3 regions of the Halomonas sp. 3H genome follow, and region 1 is predicted to be linked to each of the others. Evidence: predicted binding sites of a transcription regulator. Region 1 holds the regulator's gene; each other region holds the start of a gene.
The links. Region 1 encodes sigma-54, which starts transcription at its own class of promoters, with help from an activator protein. Its sites were predicted from a motif close to TGGCACNNNNNTTGCTNT; they were not measured.

Region 1 (6,043 bases):
CGCCGCGCCTGGTGCATACCCCCCACGACGACGTGACCCGCCTGCAGACCCCCGACGCCCGGCTCCACGACAGCGCCGGGCGGGTCTGGTACGCCCGGGCCGACAGCGGCGTGCTGGGGCCCGGCGGCAACCCGCTGACGCTCTCCGGCGACGCCCGGCTCAACGCCCCCGAGGAGCGCTGGCAGCTAGACACCGAGGTCCTGCACTTCGACGCCGATACCGGCCACGCCTGGAGCGACACCCCGGCCCTGCTGCGCCAGCCCCCCCAGCGCATGAGCGGCGACCGCTTCGATGCCTGGATCCATGACAACCGGGCGCGGCTGACCGACAATGTGCGCGGCCACCATCCGCCCGAGACCCGAGAGGAGTCCCCGCCATGAAGCCCCCCTTCGCCCTGCTGCTCTGCCTGCTGCTGCCGCTGGCCACCGCCCCGGCCCTGGCGCAGCAGGGAGATGCCTCCGCGCCCATCGAGGTGGAGGCCGACCGCCTCGACCTGGACGACCGCGCCGGCACCGCCGTCTACACCGGCGACGTGGACATCCGCCAGGGCAGCATGCAGCTCACCGGCGACCGGGTGGAGATCCGCCGCAACGCCGCCGGCGAGCTCACCCGTGCCATCGCCACCGGCGAGCGCGCCTATATCGAGCAGCAGCCCGACCCGGCCGAGCCGGTGGTCCGGGGCTGGGGCCGCACCATCATCTACCACGTGGCCGAACGCCGGGTGGAGCTGATCGACCGGGCCGAGCTGCACCAGGGCGGCGACACCTTCGACGGCGGCTACCTCGAGTACTTCCTCGACCGCCGCGTGGTCCAGGCCCGTGCCGAGGGCGAAGGCGTCGAGGGACGCCAGCGCATCCGCATGACCCTCCAGCCCGAGCAGTAAGGCGACCCCATGAAGACCCTTCACGCCCGCCACCTGGCCAAGAGCTACAAGCGCCGCCGCGTGGTGCAGGACATCAGCCTCTCCATCGACCAGGGCCGCATCGTCGGCCTGCTGGGCCCCAACGGCGCCGGCAAGACCACCTCCTTCTACATGATCGTGGGCCTGGTGCGCGCCGATGCCGGCGAGGTGTACATCGACGGGCTCGACCTCTCCCGGGCCGCCATGCACCAGCGCGCCCGGGCCGGGATCGGCTACCTGCCCCAGGAGGCCTCGATCTTCCGCAAGCTCTCGGTGGCCGACAACATCATGGCGATCCTCGAGACCCGCAAGGACCTCGACCGCCCGGCCCGCCGCGCCCGCCTCGAGCAGCTCCTCGAGGAGTTCCATGTGACGCATATCCGCGACAACCTGGGCATGAGCCTCTCCGGGGGCGAGCGGCGCCGGGTGGAGATCGCCCGGGCCCTGGCCACCGAGCCCGCCTTCATCCTGCTCGACGAGCCCTTCGCCGGCGTCGACCCCATCTCGGTGGGGGAGATCAAGGGCATCATCCGCCAGCTCAAGGCCCGGGACATCGGCGTGCTGATCACCGACCACAACGTCCGCGAGACCCTCGACATCTGCGACACCGCCTACATCGTCGGCGACGGCAAGATCATCGCCGAGGGCAGCCCCGACTCGATCCTCGCCAACCAGCGGGTGCGTGAGGTCTACCTGGGCGAGGACTTCCGTCTCTAGCCCGAACGCTTCCACAAGTCACTGAAGTACATGTCGTTATATCGCGACGGCATGAGGATTGCGCTTGGCACGCTTATTGCTGCATTTTCCTCTCCCGGAGGCTTGCATCGGGCCCTGCCGCGGACTAGGGTGAGGCTTTCCGGCGAAGAGAGCAGACCTCACCGATGGCCATGAAAGCCTCCCTTCAGCTGCGCGTCGGCACCCAGCTGACCATGACCCCCCAGCTGCAGCAGGCCATCGCCCTGCTGCAGCTCTCCACCCTGGACCTGCGCCAGGAGATCCAGCAGGCGATGGAGTCCAACCCGATGCTGGAACTCGAGGAGGGGTTCGGCGAGCAGGCGGTCGCCGAGACACCCGAGGATGACTGGTCCAGCGAGATCCCCGCGGAACTCTCCACCGACAGCGACTGGTCGGACACCTACCAGGACCTGGGCGCCCCCGCCGGCGGGGGGGAAGGGCCGGACTTCGAGCGCCAGGCCGAGGGACAGAGCCTGCGGGGCCACCTCGCCTGGCAGCTGGCAATGACCGACCTCGAGCCTCGCCAGCTGCAGATCGCCGAGAGCCTGATCGATGCCGTGGACGACGCCGGCTACCTGGCCCAGCCCCTCGACGAGATTCGTGACGGGCTGCGCCGCCAGGGCCTCGACGGCCTGCGCAGCCGCGAGGTGGAGCAGGTGCTGTTGCGCCTGCAGCAGTTCGAGCCCACCGGGGTCTTCGCCCGCGATCTGCGCGAGTGCCTGATGCTGCAGCTCGCCACCCTGCCCGACAACACCCCCCTGCTGCCCCAGGCCCGCCGCCTGGTGCGCCAGTTCCTCGAGGCCCTGGCCGGCGACGACCGCCGCCTGCTCAAGCGGCGGCTGGGGCTCGACGACGACGACCTGGAAACGGTGATCGCCCTGGTCCGCTCGCTCGATCCGCGACCCGGCAGCGCCTTCGCCAGCGTGGACAGCGACTACGTGATCCCCGACCTCGTCGCCCGCTATGACAGCCGCGGCTGGAAGATCGAGCTCAACCCGGACGCCCTGCCGCGGCTGCGGATCCAGCCCGATTACGCCGCCCTGATCCGCCGCGCCGACAAGAGCCAGGACAACCAGTTCCTCAAGGACCACCTGCAGGAGGCGCGCTGGCTGCTCAAGAGCCTCTCCAGCCGCAACGACACCCTGCTCCGGGTCGGCCGCGAGATCATGGCCCGCCAGCTCGACTTCCTCGAGCAGGGCGAGGAGGCGATGAAGCCGCTGATCCTGGCCGACATCGCCCAGGCGGTGGAGATGCACGAGTCGACCATCTCCCGGGTCACCACCCAGAAGTACATCCATACCCCGCGGGGCGTGTTCGAGCTGAAGTACTTCTTCTCCAGCCATGTCGGCGGCAACGGCGAGGGCGACGCCCACTCCAGCACCGCCATTCGCGCCCGCATCCGCAAGCTGATCCAGGAGGAGCCCCCGCGCAAGCCGCTCTCCGACAGCAAGCTGGTCGCCCTGCTCGACGAAGCCGGCATCCAGGTGGCGCGCAGGACCGTGGCGAAGTACAGGGAGGCCATGGGAATCCCCTCCTCCAGCGAGCGCAAGCGGCTGCGTTGAATCCGGGTGGACCGTGGCGCTCTCCACAGTCACCCGCGAGGCCATGGGCATCCCCTCTTCCAGCGAGCGCAAGCGCCTTCGCTGACCCGCGTCAACGCACCGCTCGACGCTGCCGGCGCGGGGGGTATGCAAGGCAGGAAAAAGGGTTACAATCGAATCACAACCAACGAGCAAGGAGCGTGTCATGCAAGTCAACATCACCGGCCATCATGTGGAACTGACCGATGCCCTGCGTGGCTATGTGAACGAGAAACTGGCTCGCGTGGAGCGCCACTACGACAACATCACCAATGTCCAGGTGACCCTGTCCGTGGAGAAGGAGCGCCAGCTCGCCGCCTGCACCCTGCACGCCGCCGGTGCCGACCTGCATGCCGAAGCCCAGGACGGCGACATGTACGCCGCCATCGATGCCCTGGCCGACAAGGTGGACCGCCAGCTGGTCAAGCACAAGGAGAAGGCCCAGGCCCGCGCCCAGGGCGCCGGCGCCCGCTGATTCACCATGACACTGGAAACCATCCTGCCCCCCGAGCGCACCCTGTTCGGTGTGCCCGGGGGAAGCAAGAAGCGGGTGCTGGAGTTCTTCAGCACCTTCATCGCCCAGAACACCCCCAGCCTCGACAGTCAGGAAGTCTTCAGCCGCCTGATCGGCCGTGAACGGCTGGGCAGCACCGGCATCGGCAACGGGGTGGCGATTCCCCATGCCCGGAGCCCCCACTGCAAGACCCCGATCGCCGGCTTCCTCAAGCTGGCCGAGCCGGTGGACTTCGATGCCATCGACGGCGAGCCGGTCGACCTGGTCTTCGTGCTGCTGGTGCCGGAAGAGGCCGACGACGCCCACCTGGCCCTGCTGGCCCAGGTGGCCGGCATCATGAACGATGCCGATACCCGCAGCGCCCTGCGCCGCAGCGAGAGCCAGCGCGAGCTCCACGAGCGACTCATCGAGGCGATCCGACGACAGGCCTGAGCCCTGCGGGCCGCCCGGCCACTTCAATGACCAGGAGACCCGTCATGCAGCTCGTGATCATCAGCGGCCGTTCCGGCTCGGGTAAGTCGATCGCGCTGCAGGCGCTCGAGGACCTCGGCTACTACGCCATCGACAACCTGCCCGCCATGCTGCTCGGGTCGCTGGTCGACGAGCTCAAGGGCGCGGAATCGCCTCGCTCGTCGATTGCCGTGAGCATCGACGCGCGCAACCTGCCCCAGGCCCTGCAGCGCTTCCCCAGCCTGCTCGAGGAGGTACGCAGCCGCGGCATCGACTGCCAGGTGATCTACCTGACCACCGATGCCCGCATCCTGCTCGAGCGCTACTCCGCCACGCGCCGCCGCCACCCCCTGACCCGGGACAGCCACATGACCCTGGCCGAGGCCATCGACTCCGAGGAGCAGGCGCTCGCCGAGATCCGCGACCTGGCGGACCTGGTGATCGATACCTCGCGCCTGTCGGTCCACGAGCTGCGCGGACGCATCAGCGACCAGGTGGCCCGTCACCGCGCCGAACAGCTGACCCTGACCATCGAGTCCTTCGGCTTCAAGCGCGGCGTGCCCCTGGATGCCGACATCGTCTTCGATGCCCGCTGCCTGCCCAACCCCTACTGGGACCCGCGCCTGCGCAGCGCCACCGGCCGCGACCCCGAGATCATCGCCTTCCTCGAGGGCTACCCGATCGTCGCCGAGATGCTCGACGACATCCTCGGCTGGGTCGAGCGCTGGATGCCGGCCTACCGGGCCAGCCACCGCAGCTACCTGACGGTGGCCATCGGCTGCACCGGCGGCCAGCACCGCTCCGTCTACCTGGCCGAGCGCCTCGCGGCGCGCCTGGCCGAGCACCACCCCAACGTGCGGCTGCGCCACCGCGAGCTGGGCATCCACGACACCCTGGCCCGCCAGTCCGGAGGGGCGGAGGAAGCGCCCGACGGCCAGGGAAAGCAAGGAAACTGACGCGTGCCGCAACGCCAGCTGACCCTCACCAACAAGCGCGGCCTGCACGCCCGCGCCGCCACCAAGCTGGTGCAGTGCTGCCAGCCCTTCGCCTCGCGCGTCACCGTGGCCAATGGCCCCCTGCAGGGCGACGCCGCCAACATCATGTCGCTGCTGATGCTCGCTGCCCCCTGCGGGACCGAGCTCACCGTGAGCGCCGAGGGCGATGACGCCGAGGCGGCCCTGGACGCCATACAGGCCCTCTTCGAGGCCCGCTTCGACGAGGATGAGTAGCGGAATCGCTGCGCTCGCTCATCCCTCTCCGATGGAAACTGGGACTCCCGAGCTAACTGGGCGATGTCAGCTGCCGGCCACGGTCATCTCGTCGATCAGCCAGCTGCCGGTGTGGATGCTGCCGCGGGTGTCGGTGTCGCTGCCGATGCCGACCAGACCCTTGAACATCGCCTCCAGGTTACCGGCGATGGTGAACTCCTCCACCGGGTGCCGGATCTCGCCATTCTCCACCCAGAAGCCCGCCGCGCCCCGGGAGTAGTCGCCGGTCACCGGGTTGACGCCCTGCCCCATCAGCTCGGTCACCAGCACCCCGCTGCCCATGCGGGACAGCAGTTCCTCACGCGGGGTGAGCGGCGCCAGGAGGCGCAGGTTGCGCGCGCCGCCGGCATTGCCGGTGGTCTGCCTCCCCAGGCGTCGGGCGCTGTAGGCGGAGAGCATGTAGCTGGCCAGTCGCCCGTTCTCGATGAAGACGTTGTCGCGGGTCTGCACGCCGTCGTTGTCGAAGGGCGAACTCGCCATGGCCCCCACCTCCATGGGCCGCTCCTGCAGGCCGAACCACACCGGGAAGAGCGGGTCGCCCAGGCGGTCGCAGAGGAAGGAGGCCTGGCGATAGAGGGCACCGCCGGCGATGGCG
Region 2 (6,043 bases), 1.5 Mb from region 1:
GATGTCTACGTCGCTAGCCTGGGTGAAGTCGCCCAGCGCCATCATGTGGCCAAGCTTGCCGGCCTTGGTGGACAGGTACTGCTCGTTGTGGGGGTTCAGGCCGGTGGTCAGCGGGACCCGCTCAACAACGCGCACGCCGGCGCTGGTCAGGGCCTCGACCTTGCGCGGGTTGTTAGTCATCAGTCTAAGCGATGCGACGCCAAGGTGCTCGAGCATCGGCACGCAGAGGTCATAGCGGCGCAGGTCGGCACCGAAGCCGAGGCGCTCGTTGGCCTCCACGGTGTCGGCGCCCTGGTCCTGCAGGTGGTAGGCGCGGATCTTGTTGAGCAGGCCGATGCCGCGTCCCTCCTGGCGCAGGTAGAGCAGCATCCCGCGTCCCGCCTCGGCGATGCGTTTCAGCGCCTCCTGCAGCTGGTAGCCGCAGTCGCAGCGCATCGAGAACAGCGCATCGCCGGTCAGGCACTCGGAGTGGACCCGCCCCAGCACCGGCTCGCCATCGGCGACGTCGCCGAGCGTCAGGGCGATATGGTCCTTGCCGGTGGCCTCATCCTCGAAGCCATGCATGGTGAAGGTGGCCCAGGGGGTGGGCAGCCGGGAGGCGGCGATGAATCGGATCGTCACGGGGTACCTCGGTGTCAGGCCCTTCTTTGACCACGGCAGGGCGATGCCGGCGGGTGGGGGCCTATTCTAGCAGGAAGCCGCGCCGGGCTCACGACCGCAGCCCCAGGCGCCATGATCGGGTACAATATGGCCCACATTTCCCGTGGATGACCGCCTGCATGGAACTCAAGAACGATCGCTTTCTGCGCGCCCTGGCGCGTCAGCCTGTGGACCGCACCCCGGTATGGATGATGCGCCAGGCCGGCCGCTACCTGCCGGAGTATCGCGCCACCCGCGCCGAGGCCGGGAACTTCATGGACCTCTGTCGCAACCAGGACCTGGCCTGCGAGGTCACCCTGCAGCCTCTGGAGCGCTACCCGCTGGATGCGGCGATCCTCTTCTCGGATATCCTCACCATCCCCGATGCCATGGGGCTGGGGCTCTACTTCGAGACCGGCGAGGGACCCAAGTTCCGCAAGCCGGTGCGCAGCGCCGAGGACGTGGCGGCGCTCGCCGTGCCCGACGCCGAGCGCGACCTGGACTACGTGATGCGCGCGGTCTCCACCATCCGTCGCGAGCTGAACGGCCGGGTGCCGCTGATCGGCTTCTCCGGCAGCCCCTGGACCCTGGCCACCTACATGGTCGAGGGCAGCTCCAGCAAGGACTTCCGCCACGTCAAGACCATGCTCTACGACACGCCCAGCGTGATGCATGACCTGCTCGACACCCTGGCCACGGCGGTCACCGAGTACCTCAACGCCCAGATCCGTGCCGGCGCCCAGGCGGTGCAGATCTTCGACACCTGGGGCGGGGCGCTCTCCACTCCCGCCTACCTGGAGTTCTCGCTGCGCTACATGGAGCAGATCGTCGCCGGCCTGATCCGCGACCACGACGGCAGGCGCGTGCCGGTGATCCTGTTCACCAAGAACGGCGGCCAGTGGCTCGAGGACATCGCCCTGGCGGGCCCCGATGCCGTGGGCATCGACTGGACCACCGAGCTCGCCGACGCCCGCGCCCGGGTCGGCCACAAGGTGGCCCTGCAGGGCAACCTGGACCCGAACGTGCTGTTCGCCCGCCCGTCGGCGATCCGTGCCGAGGTGGCGCGCATCCTCGACAGCTACGGCGCCGGCCCCGGGCACGTGTTCAACCTGGGCCACGGCATCAGCCAGTTCACCGACCCCGACAACGTCACCGCCTTCATGGAGGCGCTGCATGAGCTGAGCCCGGCCTACCACCGCCGGATCCAGCATGGCTGACGAGGCCTGGCGGAACCGGCTGAAAAGCCTGCATGACCGGCGCCGCCTGTGGGCGGCGCTGGCCGTCCTGGGGGCGCTGGCCATCGCCCTGGGCAGCCTGACGCCGGGCAGCGAGATGCCCTCGAACCTGCCCTGGGACAAGCTCAACCACTTCGTCGGCTACGCCGGCCTGGCCGGGCTGATCGGCCTGGCCGGGGTGCGCCTGCCGCGTGCCTTCCTGGCCGCCGTGCTCTTCGGCATCGCCATCGAAGTTGCCCAGGTCCCGGTGCCGGGGCGCAGCGGCGGCGACTGGGCCGACATCCTCGCCAACTCCCTCGGCGCCGCCTTCGCGGTGGTGCTGCTCCACCTGCTGCGGCGGGGACTCTGGCCGCGGCCCTGAGCCGCGAGAGTCCCGCCGGCTACCCCCCTGCGCCCCGCTGCCGAGACCGGCCGCGGGGCGCCTCGCGTTCGGCGCAATGGACGCACCGCCATGGTGCCGCGGGGCCCTGCCGTGCGCCAGGGCGGCGCCGTGGCAGCGTCATCGGGGCGGGGATTCCACTCCCCCGGCAGCGTTGAAAGCGCAGGATTCCTGGCACCCGGCGGATATGGAATGATCCTTGCTGCAGTCAGCGCGCATGCTGCGGGCATGCGTGACAACACGAACAACACTCCAAGATGCGAGGGAAGATCCCCATGCTGAATAACAACAAGCTGCTCCTGCTGGCCTCCGCCGGCGCCATGGCCTTCGCGGCCACCTCCGTCGCCCAGGCCTCCACCCTCGACGAGACCCGCGACCGTGGTGCCGTGCAGTGCGGCGTCAGCGATGGCCTGCCGGGCTTCTCGGCCCCGGACGACGAGGGCGAGTGGCAGGGCCTGGACGTCGACGTCTGCCGTGCCGTGGCGGCCGCGGTGTTCGGCGACTCCGAGGCGGTGCGTTACGTGTCCCTCAACGCCGTGGAGCGCTTCACCGCGCTGCAGTCCGGCGAGGTGGACGTGCTCTCCCGCAACACCACCTGGACCACCACCCGCGACACCACCCTGGGCCTCAACTTCACCGGCGTGACCTTCTACGACGGCATCGGTTTCATGATCCACCGCGACATGGGCATCGAGAGCGCCAAGGAGCTCGACGGCGCGGCGATCTGCGTGCAGTCCGGCACCACCACCGAGCTCAACGTGGCCGACTACTTCCGCGCCAACGACATGGAGTTCGACCCCATCGTCTTCGACACCTCCGAGCAGACCGTCGGCGGCTACGAGGCGGGCCGCTGCGACGTGCTGACCTCCGATACCTCCCAGCTGGCGGCGCTGCGCATCCAGCTCGCCGAGCCGGACGCCTCCATGATCCTGCCGGAGATCATCTCCAAGGAGCCGCTGGGCCCGGTGGTGCGTCAGGGCGACGACCAGTGGTTCAACATCGTCAAGTGGTCGCTGTTCGCCATGCTCAACGCCGAGGAGATGGGCATCACCCAGGACAACGTCGACGAGATGCTCGAGTCCGAGGATCCTGACGTCGCGCGCCTGCTCGGCCAGGACGGCAACTACGGCGAGGGCATGGGGCTCTCCGCCGACTGGGCCTACAACATCATCAAGCAGGTGGGCAACTACGGCGAGACCTTCGACCGCAACGTCGGCATGGGCTCCCCGCTGGAGATCGAGCGCGGCATCAACGCCCTGTGGACCGAGGGCGGCATCCAGTACGCCCCGCCGATCCGCTGAGTGGCCTGCCCCGGTGCCGCCCGGTGCCGGGGCACCGACCCGACCGTCGCCCCGGGGATCCCGGGCCGGCGGTCCCGCACGCTGCTTGACGGATCCAGGCGGAGACCTTCCCCATGTCCACAAGACCCCAGGCCCGGCCGGCGGGCCCCAGGCCGCCGTTCTGGCGCGACCGTGCCAAGCGGGCGCTGATCTTCCAGCTGCTGCTGGTGGCCGCCGTCGCGGCCTTCCTGATCTTCATCATCGGCAATACCCAGGCGAACCTCGCCCAGCGAGGCATCACCACCGGCTTCGGCTTCCTCAATAACACCGCGGGCTTCGGCATCGTCCAGAGCCTGATCGACTACTCCTCCCAGAGCACCTACGGCCGCACCTTCCTGGTCGGGCTGCTCAATACCCTGCTGGTCTCGGCCCTCGGCGTGCTGGCGGCGACGATCATCGGCTTCACGGTGGGGATCGCCCGGCTGTCGCCCAACTGGCTGATCGCACGGCTGGCCAGCGGCTACATCGAGATCTTCCGTAACATCCCGCTGCTGCTGCAGATCTTCTTCTGGTACTTCGCCGTGCTGCGCGCCCTGCCGAGCCCCCGGGACAGCATCTCCCTGGGCGAGGCGGTGTTCCTCAACGTGCGCGGCCTGTTTCTGCCGGAGCCGCTCTTCGAGTCCGGCTTCGGCCTGATCCCGCTGGCCCTGGCCGTCGCCGTGGTCGCCAGCATCGCCCTGGTGATCTGGAACCGACGCCGCCACGAGGCCACCGGCCGGCGCCTGCCGGCGGGCTGGATATCCCTGGCACTGATCGTCGGCCTGCCGCTCGCGGTGCTGGTCGCCACCGGGGTGCCGGTGACCTGGGATGTGCCGGAGCTGCGTGGCTTCAACTTCCGCGGCGGCATCACGGTGATCCCGGAGTTCCTGGCCCTGTGGCTGGCGCTCTCCATCTACACGGCCTCGTTCATCGCCGAGATCGTGCGCTCGGGCATCCAGGCGATCCCCCACGGCCAGACCGAGGCGGCCCAGGCGCTGAGCCTGCCCCAGGGGCTGGTGCTGCGGCTGGTGGTGGTGCCCCAGGCGCTGCGGGTGATCATCCCGCCGCTCACCAGTCAGTACCTCAACCTGATCAAGAACTCCTCGCTGGCCACCGCCATCGGCTACCCGGACCTGGTCTCGGTGTTCGCCGGCACGACCCTCAACCAGACGGGGCAGGCCATCGAGGTGATCGCCATGACCATGGCGGTCTACCTCACCATCAGCCTGCTGGTGTCGATGTTCATGAACTGGTTCAACGCCCGCGTGGCGCTGGTGGAACGCTAGGAGAGGCGCCATGACACACAACGACAAGATGATCGAGGCGCGGCCGGCGCCGATCCGCACCGTGGGCCCCCTGGCCTGGCTGCGCGCCAACCTGTTCAGCGGCCCGGTCAACACGGTGTTCACCCTGGTGGGCCTCTACCTGCTCTACGTGCTGCTGACGCCGACGATCCAGTGGGCGATCATCGACGCCGACTGGATCGGCACCAGCCGCGACGACTGCTCACGGGAGGGCGCCTGCTGGGTGTTCGTCAACGCCCGCCTGACCCAGTTCATCTACGGGCTCTACCCCCGCGATGAGCTGTGGCGGGTGAATATCGTCTTCGCCGGCTTCGCGGTGCTGATCGCCTGGCTGGCGATCCCGCGGCTGCCCTTCAAGCGCTGGGTGGCCATCGCGACCCTGCTGGCCTTCCCGGTGTTCGCCTACGTGATGCTCTACGGCGGCCACTTCGGCCTGCGGCTGGTGGAGACCCACCGCTGGGGCGGGCTGATGCTGACCCTGATCCTGGCCGTGGTGGGGATGGTGGCGGCCCTGCCCATCGGCATCCTGCTGGCCCTCGGGCGCCGCTCGCAGATGCCCATCGTCAAGAGCTTCTGCGTGGTGTTCATCGAGTTCTGGCGCGGCGTGCCGCTGATCACCATCCTCTTCATGGCTTCGGTGATGCTGCCGCTGTTCCTGCCCACCGGGGTCAGCGTCGACCGCCTGGTGCGGGCGCTGATCGGCATCACCCTGTTCCAGAGCGCCTACATGGCGGAGGTGATTCGCGGGGGGCTGCAGGCGATTCCCCGGGGGCAGGAGGAGGCCGCCGCGGCGCTGGGGATGGGCTATTGGCAGCGCATGGGGCTGATCGTGCTGCCCCAGGCGCTGAAGATGATGATCCCCGGGATCGTCAACACCTTCATCTCGCTGTTCAAGGACACCACCCTGGTGATGATCATCGGGCTCTTCGACCTGCTGGGCATCGTCCAGGCGGCGCTGTCCGACTCCCGCTGGCTGGGCTTCGCCCTGGAGGGCTACGTGTTCGCCGCGTTCATGTTCTGGATCTTCTGCTTCAGCATGTCGCGCTACAGCCAGTACCTGGAGCGGAAACTGCATACCGGCCATCAACGCTAGGCAGCGGCGCCACCCGAATCGAGGAACGACGACAATGAGTGAACAGGCAACCCAGTCCCTGGCCGGCGCCGAGA
Region 3 (6,043 bases), 1.1 Mb from region 1:
CTGGGGCTGTCGCTGCTGCTGTTCCTCGAACGCCCCCAGGCCCAGGACGCACCGCCGGCGCCCGATCCCGAGGAACAGGCCCGGCCGCTGCTGCTGCGCCCCTGGTCCCGGGTGGTGGTCACCGCCCTGGCGATCGCCGCCTATGCGCTGCTGCTGGTGCCGGTGGGCTTCGTGCTGGCCTCCACCCTGCTGGGTGTCGGCCTGACCGCCTACTACGGCTATCGCCGCCACGGGGTCAACCTGGCCGCCATCCTCGGGGTGGTGCTGGCCCTCTACCTGACCATGACCCGGGTCATGGACGTCTACCTGCCCACCGGCGTGCTGCCGTTCTGACCGGCTGGAGAGAGTGATCCCATGGAAGCCCTGAACAACCTGATGTACGGCTTCGGCATCGCGCTGGAGCCCATGAATATCGCCTACGTCTTCTTCGGCGTCTTCGCCGGCACCATCATCGGCATGCTCCCCGGCCTGGGGCCGATCAGCGCGCTGGCGCTGATGATCCCCATCACCTTCGCCATGGAGCCCTCGTCGGGCCTGATCCTGATGGCGGGGGTCTACTACGGCGCGATCTTCGGTGGCTCCACCTCATCGATCCTGCTCAACGCGCCGGGCGTAGCGGGCACCGTGGCCACCTCCTTCGACGGCTATCCCATGGCCAAGCAGGGCATGGCCGGCAAGGCGCTGGCCATCGCCGCCTATGCCTCCTTCATCGGTGGCACCATCTCCATCGTCTTCCTGATGCTGGTGGCCCCGCTGCTGTCGAAGGTGGCGGTCAGCTTCGGTCCGGCCGAGTACTTCGCTCTCATGGTGCTGGGCCTGACCGCGGTGGTCTCGCTCTCCGACAAGTCGCTGGTCAAGGGGCTGATCGCCGCGGTGGTTGGGGTGATGATCTCGATCATGGGCATCGACCTGCAGACCGGCACCGAGCGCTACACCTTCGGCTCGGCCCACCTGCTCGACGGCATCGACTTCCTGGTGGTGGCGCTGGGCATCTTCGCGCTGGCCGAGGTGTTCGTCATGCTGCTGCGCGGCGGCGGGGGCAAGGAGCAGCCACGCAACGCCATCGGCTCGCTCAGGCTGACACGGGGCGAGGTAAAGGAGATCGCCGGGCCCATCGGCAGAAGCTCGGTGCTGGGCTTCTTCACCGGGGTACTGCCCGGGGCCGGCGCGACGATCGGCTCCTTCCTCGGCTACAGCATGGAGAAGCGCCTGGCGAAGGATGGCGACAGCTTCGGCAAGGGCAACATCAAGGGCGTGGCGGCGCCGGAGTCCGCCAACAACGCCGCCTGCACCGGCTCCTTCGTGCCGCTGCTGACCCTGGGCGTGCCCGGGTCGGGCACCACGGCGGTGCTGCTCGGCGCGCTGCTGGTGATGGGGGTCACCCCCGGGCCGATGATGCTCGAGCAGCGCCCGGACGTCTTCTGGGGGGTGATCGCCAGCATGTACATCGGCAACATCTTTCTGCTGGTGCTCAACCTGCCGCTGATCCCGCTGATCGCCAGGATCCTCGACCTGCCACGCCCGCTGCTGCTCTCGCTGATCCTGATCTTCTGCATGATCGGCGTCTACGGCATGAGCTTCAGCGTCTTCGACCTGCTGCTGCTGCTTGGCTTCGGCCTGCTGGGCCTGGGCATGCGGCTGTTCGGCTTTCCAGCCGCGCCGCTGATCCTGGCGCTGATCCTCGGCAACATCATGGAGGAGTCCATGCGCCGCGCCCTGCAGATCTCCGGCGGCGACTGGATGATCTTCGTCGAGAAGCCGATCTCTCTGGTGCTGCTGGTCATCGCGCTGCTCTCCCTGGCGCTGCCGCTGGCCAGGAAGGCCCTGCAGCGCGCCCTGGCCTGAGCCTTCGCCTGCCGTGACCCCCGACAGGGGCGCCGATACCCTCGGCGCCCCTGTTGCGTTGTGGGTCGGGGAGGGCGCCTCGAGCGCCGGGGGCCGGTTGCATCGCCCCGGACCGGGGCGCGCACCGCGGGAGTGCAGCGGGGCGGGCGGCGCGGCAGGCGCGGTGCACGGGACGGCCGATCCCCGGGGTCTCCTGCACCGGACGGGTGCAGACCGGGGCCAGCGAGCCGCCGGTCCTGTCAAGCAACCTGCTGTTATATCGAGTCTTTCGTGGGAATGTCGCCTGATGGCGCAGCCCTTGCTTTGTCTTGTTGCCACACAACAACGACCCCCTCGGGGAGCAAGGAGATTCTCATGACCCTGTCCCATCGCAAGACGCCGTTCCATCGCAAGACCTTGGGACTGCGCCCGCTGACCACTGCGCTGCTGACCGCCTCCCTGCTGGGGGCCGGCGGCCAGGCCCTGGCCCAGGAGGACCCCATCAAGGTAGGCGTCCTGCACTCGCTCTCCGGCACCATGGCCATCAGCGAGACGGTGCTCAAGGACACCGTGGAGATGCTGGTCGCCAAGCAGAACGAGGAGGGCGGCCTGCTCGGCCGCCAGCTCGAGGCGGTGGTGGTGGACCCGGCCTCCAACTGGCCGCTGTTCGCCGAGCGCGCCCGGGAGCTGCTCGCCCAGCACGAGGTGGACGTGGTCTTCGGCAACTGGACCTCGGTGTCGCGCAAGGCGGTGCTGCCGGTCTTCGAGGAGCTCAACGGCCTGCTCTTCTACCCGGTGCAGTACGAGGGGGAGGAGTCCTCCGAGAACGTCTTCTACACCGGGGCGGCGCCCAACCAGCAGGCCATCCCGGCGGTGAACTACCTGCATGACCAGGTCGGCGTGGAGCGCTGGGTGCTGGCCGGCACCGACTACGTCTATCCGCGCACCACCAACCGCATCCTCGAGGCCTACCTCCAGGAGGAGTTCGGGGTGGCCGAGGAGGACATCCTGGTCAATTACACGCCGTTCGGCCACTCCGACTGGCAGAACATCGTCGCCGAGATCCGCCGCTTCGGCTCCGAGGGCAAGAAGACCGCCGTGGTCTCCACCATCAACGGCGACGCCAACGTGCCCTTCTACCGCGAGCTGGCCAACCAGGGCATCGACGCCGCGGACATCCCGGTGGTGGCCTTCTCGGTGGGCGAGCAGGAGCTGACCGGGATCGACACCGGTCCGCTGGTCGGCCACCTGGCCGCCTGGAACTACTTCATGAGCGTCGACACCGACGCCAACTACGACTTCATCGACGCCTGGATCGAGTGGACCGGCGACGAGGAGGCGGTGACCAACGACCCCATGGAGGCCCACTACATCGGCTTCAACATGTGGGCGGAAGCGGTGCGCAAGGCCGGCACCACCGACGTGGATGCGGTCAAGGACGCCATCATCGGCGTGGCCGTGCCCAACCTGACCGGCGGCTATGCGGCGATGATGCCCAACCACCACATCACCAAGCCGGTGCTGATCGGCGAGGTGCAGGACAACGGCCAGTTCGACATCGTCTGGCAGACGCCCTCCACCGTGGTCGGCGACGCTTGGTCCGACTACCTGCCGGGCTCCCGCGACCTGATCGCCGACTGGCGTGCCCCGATGCGCTGCGGCAACTACAACGTCGCCAGCGGCTCCTGCGGCGGCAGCACCGCGGCCGAGGAGGCCGAGGCCGCCCTGGCCGAGTAACGCCCGCTCCCGCCCCGCCGCTCGGCGGGGCGCACGCCCGCTTGACCCTTTTCGCTTCTCCCTACCGTGAAGGATGAACCCATGAGGCGTCTCCTTTTTTTCTGGCTGCTGGTGCTGCTGGCCGTGCCTCAGGGCGCCCAGGCCCAGCCCTCGGCTGACGACGACTCGGCCGCCATCGAACTGCTCGAGGCGCTGCACGTCGGCGCCTTTGCCGACAAGGCCGCCGGCATCGAAGCCATCGTGCAGAGCGACGACGAACGGGCCCGCGGCTGGCTGCAGGCTCTGCTCGACGGGCGACTGCAGCGTGCCGAGGACGGCCGCTTCGTGGTGGTGCTCGACAACCGCGGCCGCGACTGGCCGGTGGAGGATGCCCTCACCGGCGAGCCGCTCGGCGAGATGTCCCGTCGCGACCTGGACCGCATCGGCATCAACAACGCCCTGCGCAATCAGCTGCGCAGCGCTATCGCCGTGGTGGACCTCTACGCACCGGACCTCACGCTGCGCCGCGCCTCCGCCGAGCGGCTGCTGGGCGAGGTGGACGCCGACCTGGCCGGCCCCCTGGCCGAGGTGATCGAGGGCGAGGAGGACGCCCGGGTACGCCAGCGGCTGACCCAGGCACTGGCCATCCACCGCCTGGAGCAGGGCGAGGTGGCCGCCGTGGCGGACCTGGAAGGCAGCCTGCACCCCCGGGTGCGGGTGGCCCTTGCCCGCGCGGCTTCGGGCGACGACCCGGTGCTGGCCGATGCCGCCCGCAGTGCCCTCAACGGCATCGAGCAGATGCTCAAGGTCAACCGCGCCGCCGAGACCCTCTACTTCGGCCTCTCGCTGGGCTCGGTGCTGGTGCTGGCGGCCATCGGCCTGGCCATCACCTTCGGCGTGATGGGGGTGATCAACATGGCCCACGGCGAGCTGATCATGCTCGGCGCCTACACCACCTGGGCCATGCAGCAGCTGCTGCCCGGCCAGCCGGGCCTGGCGCTGGTGCTGGCGGTCCCCGCCGGCTTCCTGGTGGCGGCACTGGCCGGCATCGCCATCGAGCGCGGGGTGATCCAGTTCCTCAAGGGCCGGCCGCTGGAGACCCTGCTGGCCACCTTCGGCATCAGCCTGATCCTGCAGCAGCTGGTGCGCACGGTGATCTCGCCACAGAACCGCACCGTGGTCTCGCCGGAGTGGATGAGCGGCTCCATCGCCATCAACGACGCCCTGTCGCTGACGCTCAACCGCATGGTGGTGATCGGCTTCGCCCTGGCGGTGTTCGCCGGCCTGATGCTGATCATGCGCCGCACCCGGCTGGGCCTCGAGGTGCGGGCGGTGACCCAGAATCGCGCCATGGCACGCTCCATGGGCATCCGCGCGACCCGGGTCGATATCCTCACCTTCGCCCTGGGTTCCGGGGTCGCGGGCCTGGCCGGGGTGGCGCTCTCCCAGCTCACCAACGTCGGGCCCAACCTGGGCCAGAACTACATCATCGACTCCTTCATGGTGGTGGTGTTCGGCGGCGTCGGGAACCTCTGGGGCACCCTGGTGGCGGGCCTGTCGCTGGGCGTGATCAACCAGGTGCTGGAGCCCTGGGCCGGCGCCGTGCTGGCCAAGATCATCGTTCTGGTCTTCATCATCCTGTTCATCCAGAAACGCCCCCGCGGACTCTTTCCGCAGAAGGGCCGCGCGGCGGAGGGCTGACCCATGCAGGCTTCGAGATTCTGGCTGACGCGCCCCTTCGCGGAGCGCTCGACGCAGCTGTTCCTGGCCGTGCTGCTGGCCGCCATGACCCTGGTGACGCTGCTGCACGTGATGGTGCCCCAGGGCCATCCGCTCCACGTCAACGCCTATACCGTCAACCTCTTCGGCAAGTACCTGAGCTACGCGCTGCTCGCCGTCGCCGTGGACCTGGTGTGGGGCTATCTCGGCATCCTGAGCCTCGGCCATGGCGCCTTCTTCGCCCTGGGCGGCTACGCCATGGGCATGTACCTGATGCGCCAGATCGGCGACCGCGGGGTCTACGGCCACCCGGAGCTGCCGGACTTCATGGTGTTCCTCAACTGGGATGCGCTGCCCTGGTACTGGGCCGGCTTCGACATGGCCTGGTTCGCCTTCCTGATGGTACTGCTGGCTCCGGGGGCGCTGGCGCTGGTGTTCGGCTTCCTGGCCTTCCGCTCCCGGGTCACCGGAGTCTATCTGTCGATCATCACCCAGGCGCTGACCTTCGCCCTGATGCTGGCCTTCTTCCGCAACGAGATGGGCTTCGGCGGCAACAACGGGCTGACCGACTTCCGCGACATCCTCGGCTTCAACCTGCGCAGCGACCAGACTCGCCTCGGGCTCTTCCTGGCCAGCGGCGTGGCCCTGGCGCTGGGCTATCTGCTGTGCCGGGCGATCGTCGGCAGCAAGCTGGGGCGGGTCTGCGTAGCGACTCGCGATGCCGAGGCGCGCACCCGCTTCCTCGGCTACCGGGTCGAGCGCGTCCAGCTGTTCGTCTTCGTGG

Region 2: NFC98_RS00450 (amino acid ABC transporter substrate-binding protein) is a predicted target of sigma-54. The motif match lies at 2,442-2,459, and genes of this name have one in related genera.
Region 3: urtA (urea ABC transporter substrate-binding protein) is a predicted target of sigma-54. The motif match lies at 2,133-2,150, and genes of this name have one in related genera.

Annotation. Positions count from the first base shown of each region.
Region 1 covers NZ_CP100360.1:2,541,293-2,547,335, forward strand. The annotation lists gene lptC (LPS export ABC transporter periplasmic protein LptC) at 1-380, shown strand, start outside; gene lptA (lipopolysaccharide transport periplasmic protein LptA) at 377-883, shown strand; gene lptB (LPS export ABC transporter ATP-binding protein) at 893-1,618, shown strand; gene NFC98_RS11850 (RNA polymerase factor sigma-54) at 1,783-3,198, shown strand; gene raiA (ribosome-associated translation inhibitor RaiA) at 3,383-3,691, shown strand; gene ptsN (PTS IIA-like nitrogen regulatory protein PtsN) at 3,698-4,162, shown strand; gene rapZ (RNase adapter RapZ) at 4,207-5,136, shown strand; gene NFC98_RS11870 (HPr family phosphocarrier protein) at 5,140-5,409, shown strand; gene pmbA (metalloprotease PmbA) at 5,476-6,043, opposite strand, start outside.
Region 2 covers NZ_CP100360.1:94,165-100,207, forward strand. The annotation lists gene ribA (GTP cyclohydrolase II) at 1-621, opposite strand, end outside; gene hemE (uroporphyrinogen decarboxylase) at 780-1,856, shown strand; gene NFC98_RS00445 (VanZ family protein) at 1,849-2,235, shown strand; gene NFC98_RS00450 (amino acid ABC transporter substrate-binding protein) at 2,529-3,554, shown strand; gene NFC98_RS00455 (amino acid ABC transporter permease) at 3,668-4,858, shown strand; gene NFC98_RS00460 (amino acid ABC transporter permease) at 4,869-5,969, shown strand.
Region 3 covers NZ_CP100360.1:1,438,275-1,444,317, forward strand. The annotation lists gene NFC98_RS06750 (tripartite tricarboxylate transporter TctB family protein) at 1-333, shown strand, start outside; gene NFC98_RS06755 (tripartite tricarboxylate transporter permease) at 355-1,845, shown strand; gene urtA (urea ABC transporter substrate-binding protein) at 2,200-3,561, shown strand; gene urtB (urea ABC transporter permease subunit UrtB) at 3,643-5,241, shown strand; gene urtC (urea ABC transporter permease subunit UrtC) at 5,245-6,043, shown strand, end outside.